DNA from 2 places in the Hylemonella sp. GW821-FHT12C09 genome. Region 1 is predicted to be linked to the other one. Evidence: riboswitches for the same ligand, from Rfam matches in the RefSeq annotation. Region 1 holds a riboswitch; the other holds the start of a gene.
The links. Region 1 has a riboswitch for thiamine pyrophosphate ahead of AC1RRP_RS01065 (LuxE/PaaK family acyltransferase). Riboswitches for the same ligand answer to the same signal wherever they lie in the genome.
Positions count from the first base shown of each region.

Region 2: it holds a riboswitch for thiamine pyrophosphate, as region 1 does, so the genes downstream of both, thiC (phosphomethylpyrimidine synthase ThiC) here and AC1RRP_RS01065 (LuxE/PaaK family acyltransferase) in region 1, are expected to answer to the same signal.

Region 1 covers NZ_JBXAQQ010000001.1:202,078-206,488, forward strand. The annotation lists gene AC1RRP_RS01060 (acyl-CoA reductase) at 1-1,446, opposite strand, end outside; gene AC1RRP_RS01065 (LuxE/PaaK family acyltransferase) at 1,443-2,549, opposite strand; TPP riboswitch at 2,606-2,727, opposite strand; gene AC1RRP_RS01070 (ANTAR domain-containing response regulator) at 2,791-3,435, shown strand; gene AC1RRP_RS01075 (CmpA/NrtA family ABC transporter substrate-binding protein) at 3,756-4,411, shown strand, end outside.
Region 2 covers NZ_JBXAQQ010000004.1:156,888-161,298, reverse strand. The annotation lists gene AC1RRP_RS08715 (acetyl-CoA C-acyltransferase) at 1-34, opposite strand, end outside; gene thiC (phosphomethylpyrimidine synthase ThiC) at 118-2,004, opposite strand; TPP riboswitch at 2,117-2,218, opposite strand; partial or broken gene aceK (bifunctional isocitrate dehydrogenase kinase/phosphatase) at 2,266-4,095, opposite strand; gene can (carbonate dehydratase) at 4,118-4,411, opposite strand, start outside.

The sequences.
Region 1 (4,411 bases):
CCGGTAAGGTGCGTAGGTCTCGGCCGCGCTCTCGGCCGAGGCTTCCAGCTCCACCATGCGCACCAGGTCCAGCAGGCTGAAACGGCCGTCGTGGTGCCAGCCGGCTTCGGGCGCCGTCATCTGGCCCAGGGCGCAGAGGCGCGTGGCACCGGCCGCCCCCAGCGGTTCGGCCAGCGCATGCAATTCCTGCGGCGCAGCGGCCAGGCCCACGGTCTGCAACACCTCGCGCTGCGCGGCCAGCAGGGGCAGCGTGTCTGCCAGGTGGTCCACGGCCTGGACCTGCACCGTGCGGTTCAGCGCGCAGGGTTGCAAGGCGCTGGCCTGCTCGGCATAGGCCACGCACCAGGCGGCGCCAGCATCACCGAGCAGCTCCACGCCGGCCCCGGCAAACCCTTGCATCTCCTGGCCCTGGCGCCAGCCGGCCACGCTGGCGGACTCTTCCAGCGTCAGCGTGCGCCGTGCGAACTTGTGTTGCAAGGCAGCCAGCTCGCCGGCCAGTTGCTGCGCGAACTCGCGCGGCGTGACACGGCCGCCGCGTGCCACGTAATAGGTGTGCGGCGAATAACAACCCTGCTGCTCGTAACGCACCACGTCCAGCGCGGCGGCGCGTGCCGTGGCCGGGGCATGGGCCACGTCGAGCGCGGCGGCCGAGACCAGCCCCACGCTGAGCTTGTGGCCGTGCGGCAGGAAACGCATGCTCACCGGCACCTGCTGCCTGAGCGCCGTCAGCGTGTCGTTGCCGCCATAGGCCAGCACCGCGTCGGCTTCGGCAAACAGGGCACGTTCGCTCGTCGTGTCGCCGCCCTTGAACCAGACGATGGCCAGCACCTCGGCCAGGCGCGGCTCCACCTCGGCCAGCAGGCGCGCGAACAGGGAAGCGAACAGCGGCTCGGCACTCGCCACCTTGCCGATGGCCGGCGCCTTGACCAGCAGGCCGCAGACCAGGCTCCACAGCGGCAGGCCCGGCACATTGCCGGCCCAGACGTGCACCAGCAGTTCGGGGCCGAGCGCGCGCGCCATGCCGCCCTTAGGCCTAGGCTGGAATTCGTCGAGCAGCTTGGGGTTGCTGAAGTCCTCGGCCACGAAACGCTGCAGCTGCGGCGCGCGGAAGGTCTTGAGGTAGGCGTTGAGGCCCAGGCGCACCATCTCGGCGTCGAAGCCCGAGATGCGCGGCAACAGCAGTTCCAGCTCCAGGCGATAGGGGTCGGCCGGGTTGAGCAGGCGCTCGATGGCACGGTCGATGGCCGCGATGATCTGCGACACCGGCATGGGCTTGAGCTGCGTGCGCCCCTGCTTACGCACGTGCGCGGCCAGCGTGTGCAGCTGGGCCGGCGTGAGCTGCGGCACCAGCACATCTACCTGCTGGGCGCCGGCGCCAAAGCCCAGCGTGTGCCACTGCACCTCGCTGGGCTTCAGGCCCGGCAGATAAGCCGCGGTGATTTTCATGACTGTGCCGCCCGCAGGAATTCATCCACCGCCAGCGAGCAGCCCTTGGCCTGCGCGCCCTGGGCACGGCCCAGCAGCAGGAAACCACCCTCCACCGCCACGCCCACGTCTTCGGTGAGGATGGTCGTGACCGAGTTGAAGTTGCCCAGGTCGGTGTGCGCCAGGATGCCGCGTTCGCCCCGGGGCATCTCCTGCCCGGTCAGCGGGTCCAGCACGCGGCTGCGGATCCAGTGCGGGCCGGACTTGAGGGCCGGCAACACGGCGTTGCCATCGTCGTAGAACTGCGTGCTGAGTTCCGTCATGCCATACATATTGATGCAGGCGCTGCGGGGCACCCCGAAAGTCGATGCGAGCGCGTCGTAGAACGCGTCCATGTCCATCTCGCGCGACTGGCCCTTGAAACCGCCGGTGTCGAGCAGGCGGCTGCCCGCGGGCAAACGAAAGCTCAGGCCGCGTGCCTGCAGCGCGTCCATCAGGTGCACAAAGCTGTAGCTCGCGCCCAGCAGTGCGAAGGGCTCCCCGCTGGCCTGCACCTGGGCCAGGGTTGCGCAGAGCGCGTCCACCTGCAGGCCTTCAGGGCCCAGGTCATAACGGCTCTCGGGCGTGCCGAAGTGGTGCAGCGCCAGCGCCAGGTAATGCGCCAGCGAGGAGTTGGGCATGAGCTGTTCGCTGGGGAACAGGATGCCCATACGCAAACGGTCCGCCCCGCCCATGAAACGCTGGCGAAAGTTCAAGGTCATCGACAGGTCGTAAACCTGCAGCTGCGGGTGGTAGTGCCGGCCCTTGATGTCGCCGCGCGTGGTGCCGCTGGTCATGAAGACGCGTTCGCAATGCTCGGGCGGCGCGCAGCTCAGCGTCAGGTCCTTGAAACCGTTGATCGGCACGGCCGGGATGTCGCGCCAGTGTTTCACCGTGCGCGGGGTGCGGCCGCGCTGCTGGCAGAACTTCTGGAAAGCCTGGTTGTGCTGGAACTGGTGGGCGAAGAGGCGCAGGGCCAGGGCATTGAAGCCATCATCCCCCGCATCCGGGTGCGCGATGAACGCCAGCAGCTCCGGAACCAGAGCGGCTACCTGCTGCGACGATGGGTGTACTGCTTCTGCCACGATGACCTTTCCTGGTGCGCCGGCGGCGCGTGCTCCGAAAGGTGTGGCGAGGCGGGGGCCTGGCAAACAGCTCTTCTTACGTCGGCATGATCCGAGTCAAGTTCACGGGTTCGGTATCGGGATCTTTTCCCACCATCTCAGCTGTCCGTCTGCACGGACAACACCCCGGAGCAGGGATAATTCTATGCCAAGCGCCGACGCGCACCGCGCCGTTTGGCGTATTTCTTGCATCTGGAACGACATGAATGAAGCCTTGCGCATCGTGGTGGTGACCTCGGACCTGGGAGTGGGTGACCCCGGGGACGAAGACGCCGTGCTGCAGGCCGAGCGTTCGCGCAGCCTGCGCATCGGCCTGCTGGAGAGCGGCTTCAATCTGGTCGCCTCGCTGCCGGCCGACGTCTTCCTCAACGAGCGCCTGGCGCAACTGCAACCCGATATGGTGATCGTCGACGCCGAGAGCGATGCGCGCGATGCGCTCGAGCATGTGGTCATGGCCACGCGCGATGCGCCGCGCCCCATTGTCATGTTCACCAACGATCAGGACACCTCGCACGTACGCGCCGCCGTGGCCGCGGGCGTCACGGCCTACATCGTGGCCGGCCTGTCGGCCGAACGCATCCGCCCCATCCTGGACGTGGCCCTGGCACGCTTCCAGCATGAGCAGGCCCTGCGCCATGAACTGGCCGAGACGCGCAGCGAACTCGACGAACTCAGCGCCGAACTCAAGGACCGCAAGACCATCGACCGCGCCAAGGGCCTGCTCATGCAGCGCCAGGGCCTGAGCGAGCAGCTGGCCTACGAGAAGCTGCGCAAGACCGCCATGGACAAGGGCATGAAGCTGGCCGAGGTCGCGCAGCGCATGCTGGACGTGGCCGACCTGCTTTAGAGCAGCGCACAGCTGCTCTTTTTGGTGCGCCGCACCATTCCGGCGCATCACCCCCATTCAGTGCACGGACCTCTATAAGCCATTGATAGGCAATGGTTTAAAGCTACCAAATCAGTAGCAATCAAAAAACCCAGAAGCTGGCACGCCCTTTGCGTAGCAGTTAGCAAGACCATACACGGTTTACCGGCAGCCCGTCCAACGGCGGATGTGGCCACCGGTACGGACAAAGGCGTCCCCACGGAGCTAGGCCGCGTCATCTCGACGCGCCGGCTCGGTGAGGACGCCTTTTTGTTTTTCTTCATCGTCACTAGGAGCTAGCCATGCCTGATCTTCTGAACGCCAAACTGAGCCGCCGCGCCGTGCTGCAGACCGCCGCCGTGGGCGCGGTCGGTATCGACCCCGCCCTGCGCGCCGCCGTCTATGCCGCCGGCTCGGACGCCCCCGAGAAGAAGGAAGTGAAGATCGGCTTCATCCCGCTGACCGATTGCGCCAGCGTGGTCATGGCCTCGGTGCTGGGCATCGACCAGAAGTACGGCGTCAAGATCATCCCCAGCAAGGAAGCCAGCTGGGCCGGCGTGCGCGACAAGCTGGTCAACGGCGAACTGGACTTCGCCCACGTGCTCTACGGCCTGGTCTACGGCGTGCACCTCGGTGTCTCCGGCCCGAAGAAGGACATGGCCGTGCTCATGACCTTGAACAACAATGGCCAGGCCATCACGCTGAGCAAGAAACTGGCCGACAAGGGTGCCGTCAACGGCGAGGGCCTGGCCAAGCTGATGGCCAGCGAGAAACGCGAGTACACCTTCGCGCAGACCTTCCCCACCGGCACGCACGCCATGTGGCTGTATTACTGGCTGGCGGCCAACGGCATCAACCCCATGAAGGACGCCAAGGTCATCACCGTGCCGCCGCCCCAGATGGTGGCGAACATGCGCGTGGGCAATATGGACGGCTTCTGCGTGGGCGAGCCCTGGAA
Region 2 (4,411 bases), on a different contig from region 1:
GGGCGGCGCCGACGATGACGATGGGATCGGACATGGTGTGCTCCTGAGGCAAAAACTTGTGCCCCTATTTTGCCGCGAAAGGCCCGCACCCAGGGCCCAACGCGGCGGTCAGGAGGACTACGTAGGGGTGTTCCCCCGGTCGACGGTGATATAGATCTCGCCGCCGGTGCGCCGGAACTCGGCGGATTTCTGCGTCATGCCGGCATCCAGCGCCTGGACCTCGCTCACGCCCTGGGTTTTCGCGTAGTCGCGCACCTCCTGCGTGATCTTCATGGAACAGAACTTGGGCCCGCACATGGAGCAGAAGTGCGCCACCTTGGCCGCGTCCTTGGGCAGGGTCTCGTCGTGGAAGTCGCGCGCGGTGTCCGGGTCCAGCGAGAGGTTGAACTGGTCCATCCAGCGGAATTCAAACCTCGCCTTGGACAAGGCATCGTCGCGCGCCCGCGCCCCCGGGTGGCCCTTGGCCACGTCGGCTGCGTGCGCGGCGATCTTGTAGGTCATGATGCCGGTCTTCACATCATTGCGGTCCGGCAGCCCCAGGTGCTCCTTGGGCGTCACGTAACAGAGCATGGCCGTGCCGAACCAGCCGATCATGGCCGCGCCGATGCCGCTGGTGATGTGGTCGTAACCCGGGGCGATGTCGGTCGTCAGCGGGCCCAGCGTATAGAAGGGGGCCTCGCCGCAGTGCTTGAGCTGCTCGGTCATATTGGCCTGCACCATGTGCATGGGCACATGGCCCGGACCTTCGATCATGGTCTGCACATCGTGTTTCCAGGCGATCTGCGTGAGCTCGCCCAGGGTGCGCAGCTCGGCGAACTGGGCCTCGTCGTTGGCATCCGCGCCCGAGCCGGGGCGCAGGCCGTCACCCAGCGAGAAGCTCACGTCGTAGGCCTTCATGATGGCGCAGATTTCCTCGAACTGCGTGTAGAGGAAGTTCTCCTGGTGGTGGGCAATGCACCACTTGGCCAGGATGGAGCCGCCGCGCGAGACGATGCCCGTGACCCGGTTGGCCGTGAGGTGGATGAAAGGCAGGCGCACGCCGGCGTGGATGGTGAAGTAGTCCACGCCCTGCTCGGCCTGCTCGATCAGCGTGTCGCGGAAGATGGCCCACGTCAGGTCTTCAGCCACGCCGCCCACTTTCTCCAGCGCCTGGTAGATCGGCACGGTACCGATGGGCACGGGCGAGTTGCGCAGGATCCAGTCGCGTGTGGTGTGGATGTTCCTGCCGGTGGACAGGTCCATCACCGTGTCCGCGCCCCAGCGGGTGGACCACACGAGTTTTTCCACCTCTTCCTCGATGCTGGACGTCACCGCCGAGTTGCCGATGTTGGCGTTGATCTTGACCAGGAAGTTGCGCCCGATGGCCATGGGCTCCAGCTCGGGGTGGTTGATGTTGGCCGGAATGATGGCGCGCCCGCGCGCCACTTCGTCGCGCACGAACTCGGGGGTCACCACCTTGGGGATGCTGGCGCCAAAGCTGTTGCCGGCCAGGCGCTGTTCACGCTCGGGGCTGTCCAGGTAGGGGGCCGTCCACTCGCGCTGCTGGTTCTCGCGCAGGGCCACGTACTCCATCTCGGGGGTGACGATGCCGCGGCGCGCGTAGTACATCTGGCTCACATTGGCGCCCGCCTTGGCGCGGCGCGGCGTGCGCTGCAAGCCGGCGGCCTGGGCGCGCAAGGCGGCCAGGGCATCGGCTTCAGCCCCCTTGAGACCATCGTCCAGCGCCACACGCGCGCGGCCGCTGTAGGACTCGGTATCGCGACGGGCTTCGATCCAGCCCTGGCGTAGCGCGGGCAGACCGCGCATCACGTCGACCTCGGCCTGCGGGTCGGTGTAGGGGCCGGAGGTGTCGTAAACCAGCACCGCCTCGCCGTTGCTCTGCGTGATCTCGCGCATGGGCACGCGCACATCGGGTCGCGTGCCGGTCACATGGATCTTGCGCGAGGCCGGCAAGGGCTCACGCGTGAGGCTGATGAACTGGCTGAGTTGGTCGGGTGCATTCACTGTGGATCTCCTTGAAACAAATGGTTTTGCTCCGAAGGAGGTTCACAGAAGGCGAACCGGAAGACGGCACGAGGCCAGCAAGGGGAAACAGACGCGGCACGCCACGCTGGGTGGACGGCAGGTCAGGCTCTTCTTACGCCGGCATTAACCGGATCAAGTTCGCGGGTTCGGATCACCATCTCAGCACATCGCGTGTGCACCCCGGGCAAGACGGAATGTAGCCGACCCGACGTGGCCCGGAACATGACCCAGGTCAATTTTTCAGATGGCGCTGCGCTGTTGCGAAAAGCGCCGGCTGCGCTCGTAGGGAAAGACGTCGTAGACATGCCCCTGCTGGATGCGCTCCTTGTGACTCTGCCAGAAGGCCGGGTCGAGCAGGTCGGCATGGTGTTGCATGAACACCTCGCGCACGACCGGGTTGCCCAGCAGGAAAGGCGCGAAGGTCTCGGGGAAGACATCACGCGGGCCGACCTTGTACCAGACCTCGCCACTCATCTCCTCTTCCTCATGGCGCGGCGCCGGCACCTGTCGGAAGTTGCAGTCGGTGATGTACTCGATCTCGTCGTAGTCGTAGAACACCACCTTGCCCTGGCGCGTCAGTCCGAAATTCTTCCACAGCATGTCGCCGGGGAAGATGTTGGCGGCCACCAGGTCCTTGATGGCATTGCCGTACTCGATGACGGTGCGCTCCAGCTGGCGGCGCGCCCGGCGGGCTTCCTCGGAGCTGCTGGCCGGGTCGGTCGCGCCCGCGTCAAAGGCTTGCTGCAGGTAGATGTTGAGCGGGATCATGCGCCGCTCGATGTAGAGGTGCTGGATGACGACTTCTCGGCGTCCATCCTGGTCGCGGTCGCTGATCTCGAGCTGGCTGGGCGCGAACTCCCGGATCTCGGCGAGCAGTTCCTCGTCGAAACGCTCCAGCGGGAACGCCACCAGGCTGTACTCCAGCGTGTCGGCCATGCGGCCCACGCGGTCGTGCTGCTTGACCAGCAGGTATTTGCCTTTCACCTGTTCACGCGTGGTGTCCTTCGGCGGCGGTTACCAGTCCTTGATGATCTTGAAGACGTAGGGGAAGGAGGGCAGGTCGAACACCAGCATGACCATGCCCTTGATGCCCGGTGCGATACGGAAGCGGTCGCTCGAGTGTTTGAGGTGGTGAAGAAAGTCGCGGTAGAACAGCGTCTTGCCCTGCTTGGCCAGGCCCAGGGCGTTGTAGAGTTCGGCGCGGGGCTTGCGCGGCATGAGGCTGCGCAGAAACTGCACGTAGGCCGAGGGCACCTCCATGTCCACCATGAAATAGGCCCGCGCGAAGCTGAAAAGCATCAGCAGGTCATCCTCACCGAACAGCGCCGCGTCGATCACCAGGCGGCCCTGTTCGCCGTGCAGGATGGGCAGGGCGAAGGGCACTTCGACGAAGCCATTGATGATCTTGCCCACCACGTAGGCCCCCTTGTTGCGGAAGAACAGGCTGGAGAGCACCTGCACCTGGAAATTGGTGCGCAACCGGTTCTGTCCCAGCAGGTCGTTCACGGCGACCAGCACATCGCCCACGTCACGCGCCAGGTCTTCAAAAGGGCACTGCAGCTGGAAGTTGCCGATGATGCGCTCCACCGTCTCGCGCAGGGTCTCGCGCGTGGGGTAGTAGGCACGGTAGGTCGGCCGGGCGGCGGGTTCGTCGTTCTCGATGTACTCGGTGCTGACCGCCGGGCGCACGAAGATGAAGTCGTTGTGGAAATGCGTGCGGTGCAGGATCTTGGTGGTGACCGAGTTGAAGAAGGTCTCGGCCAGCTCGGGCTGGTGGTGATTGACCAGCAGGCCGATGTAGTGCAGCTTGACCTGCTGCCAGATGGCCATGGGCTGGGCGCCGGCCTGGAAGGTCTGCTCCAGCCGGCTCACGCACTCCTTGACACGCAGATCGTAGAACTCGATGCGCTCGCGCTGGGCGCGCTGCTGGCCCTGCCAGTCGGCGGTCTCGAAACGCTGCTGGGCGCGTGCGGGCTCGGTGCGGAAGAGCTGGTAATGGCGGTTGAAGCCGTCCAGCATCGCCTGGGCGATGTCGTAAGCCAGCGTCGAATCCAGGCGCTGGGGGAACATCGCGTTCAGCCGGCGCGGGCGCTCACCCGCGCTTGATCTGGGCCACGCCGGCGATGGCCTGGCGGTACAGCGGCTCCAGCGCTTCCTGACCGTCCACGGTCATCTGCAGGTCCTTGAGCAGCCCGTCGTGTACGCCGTAGACCCAGGCATGCAGGGTCACGTTCTGGCCACGCCCCCAGGCATCCATCAGCACCGTGCTCTGCGCCACGTTGACCACCTGTTCGATGGCATTGAGCTCGACCAGCGCATCGTGGCGCGCCGCCTCGGGAATGCTGTCGAGCAGCTCGCGATGGCGATCCCGCACGTCCATGATGTG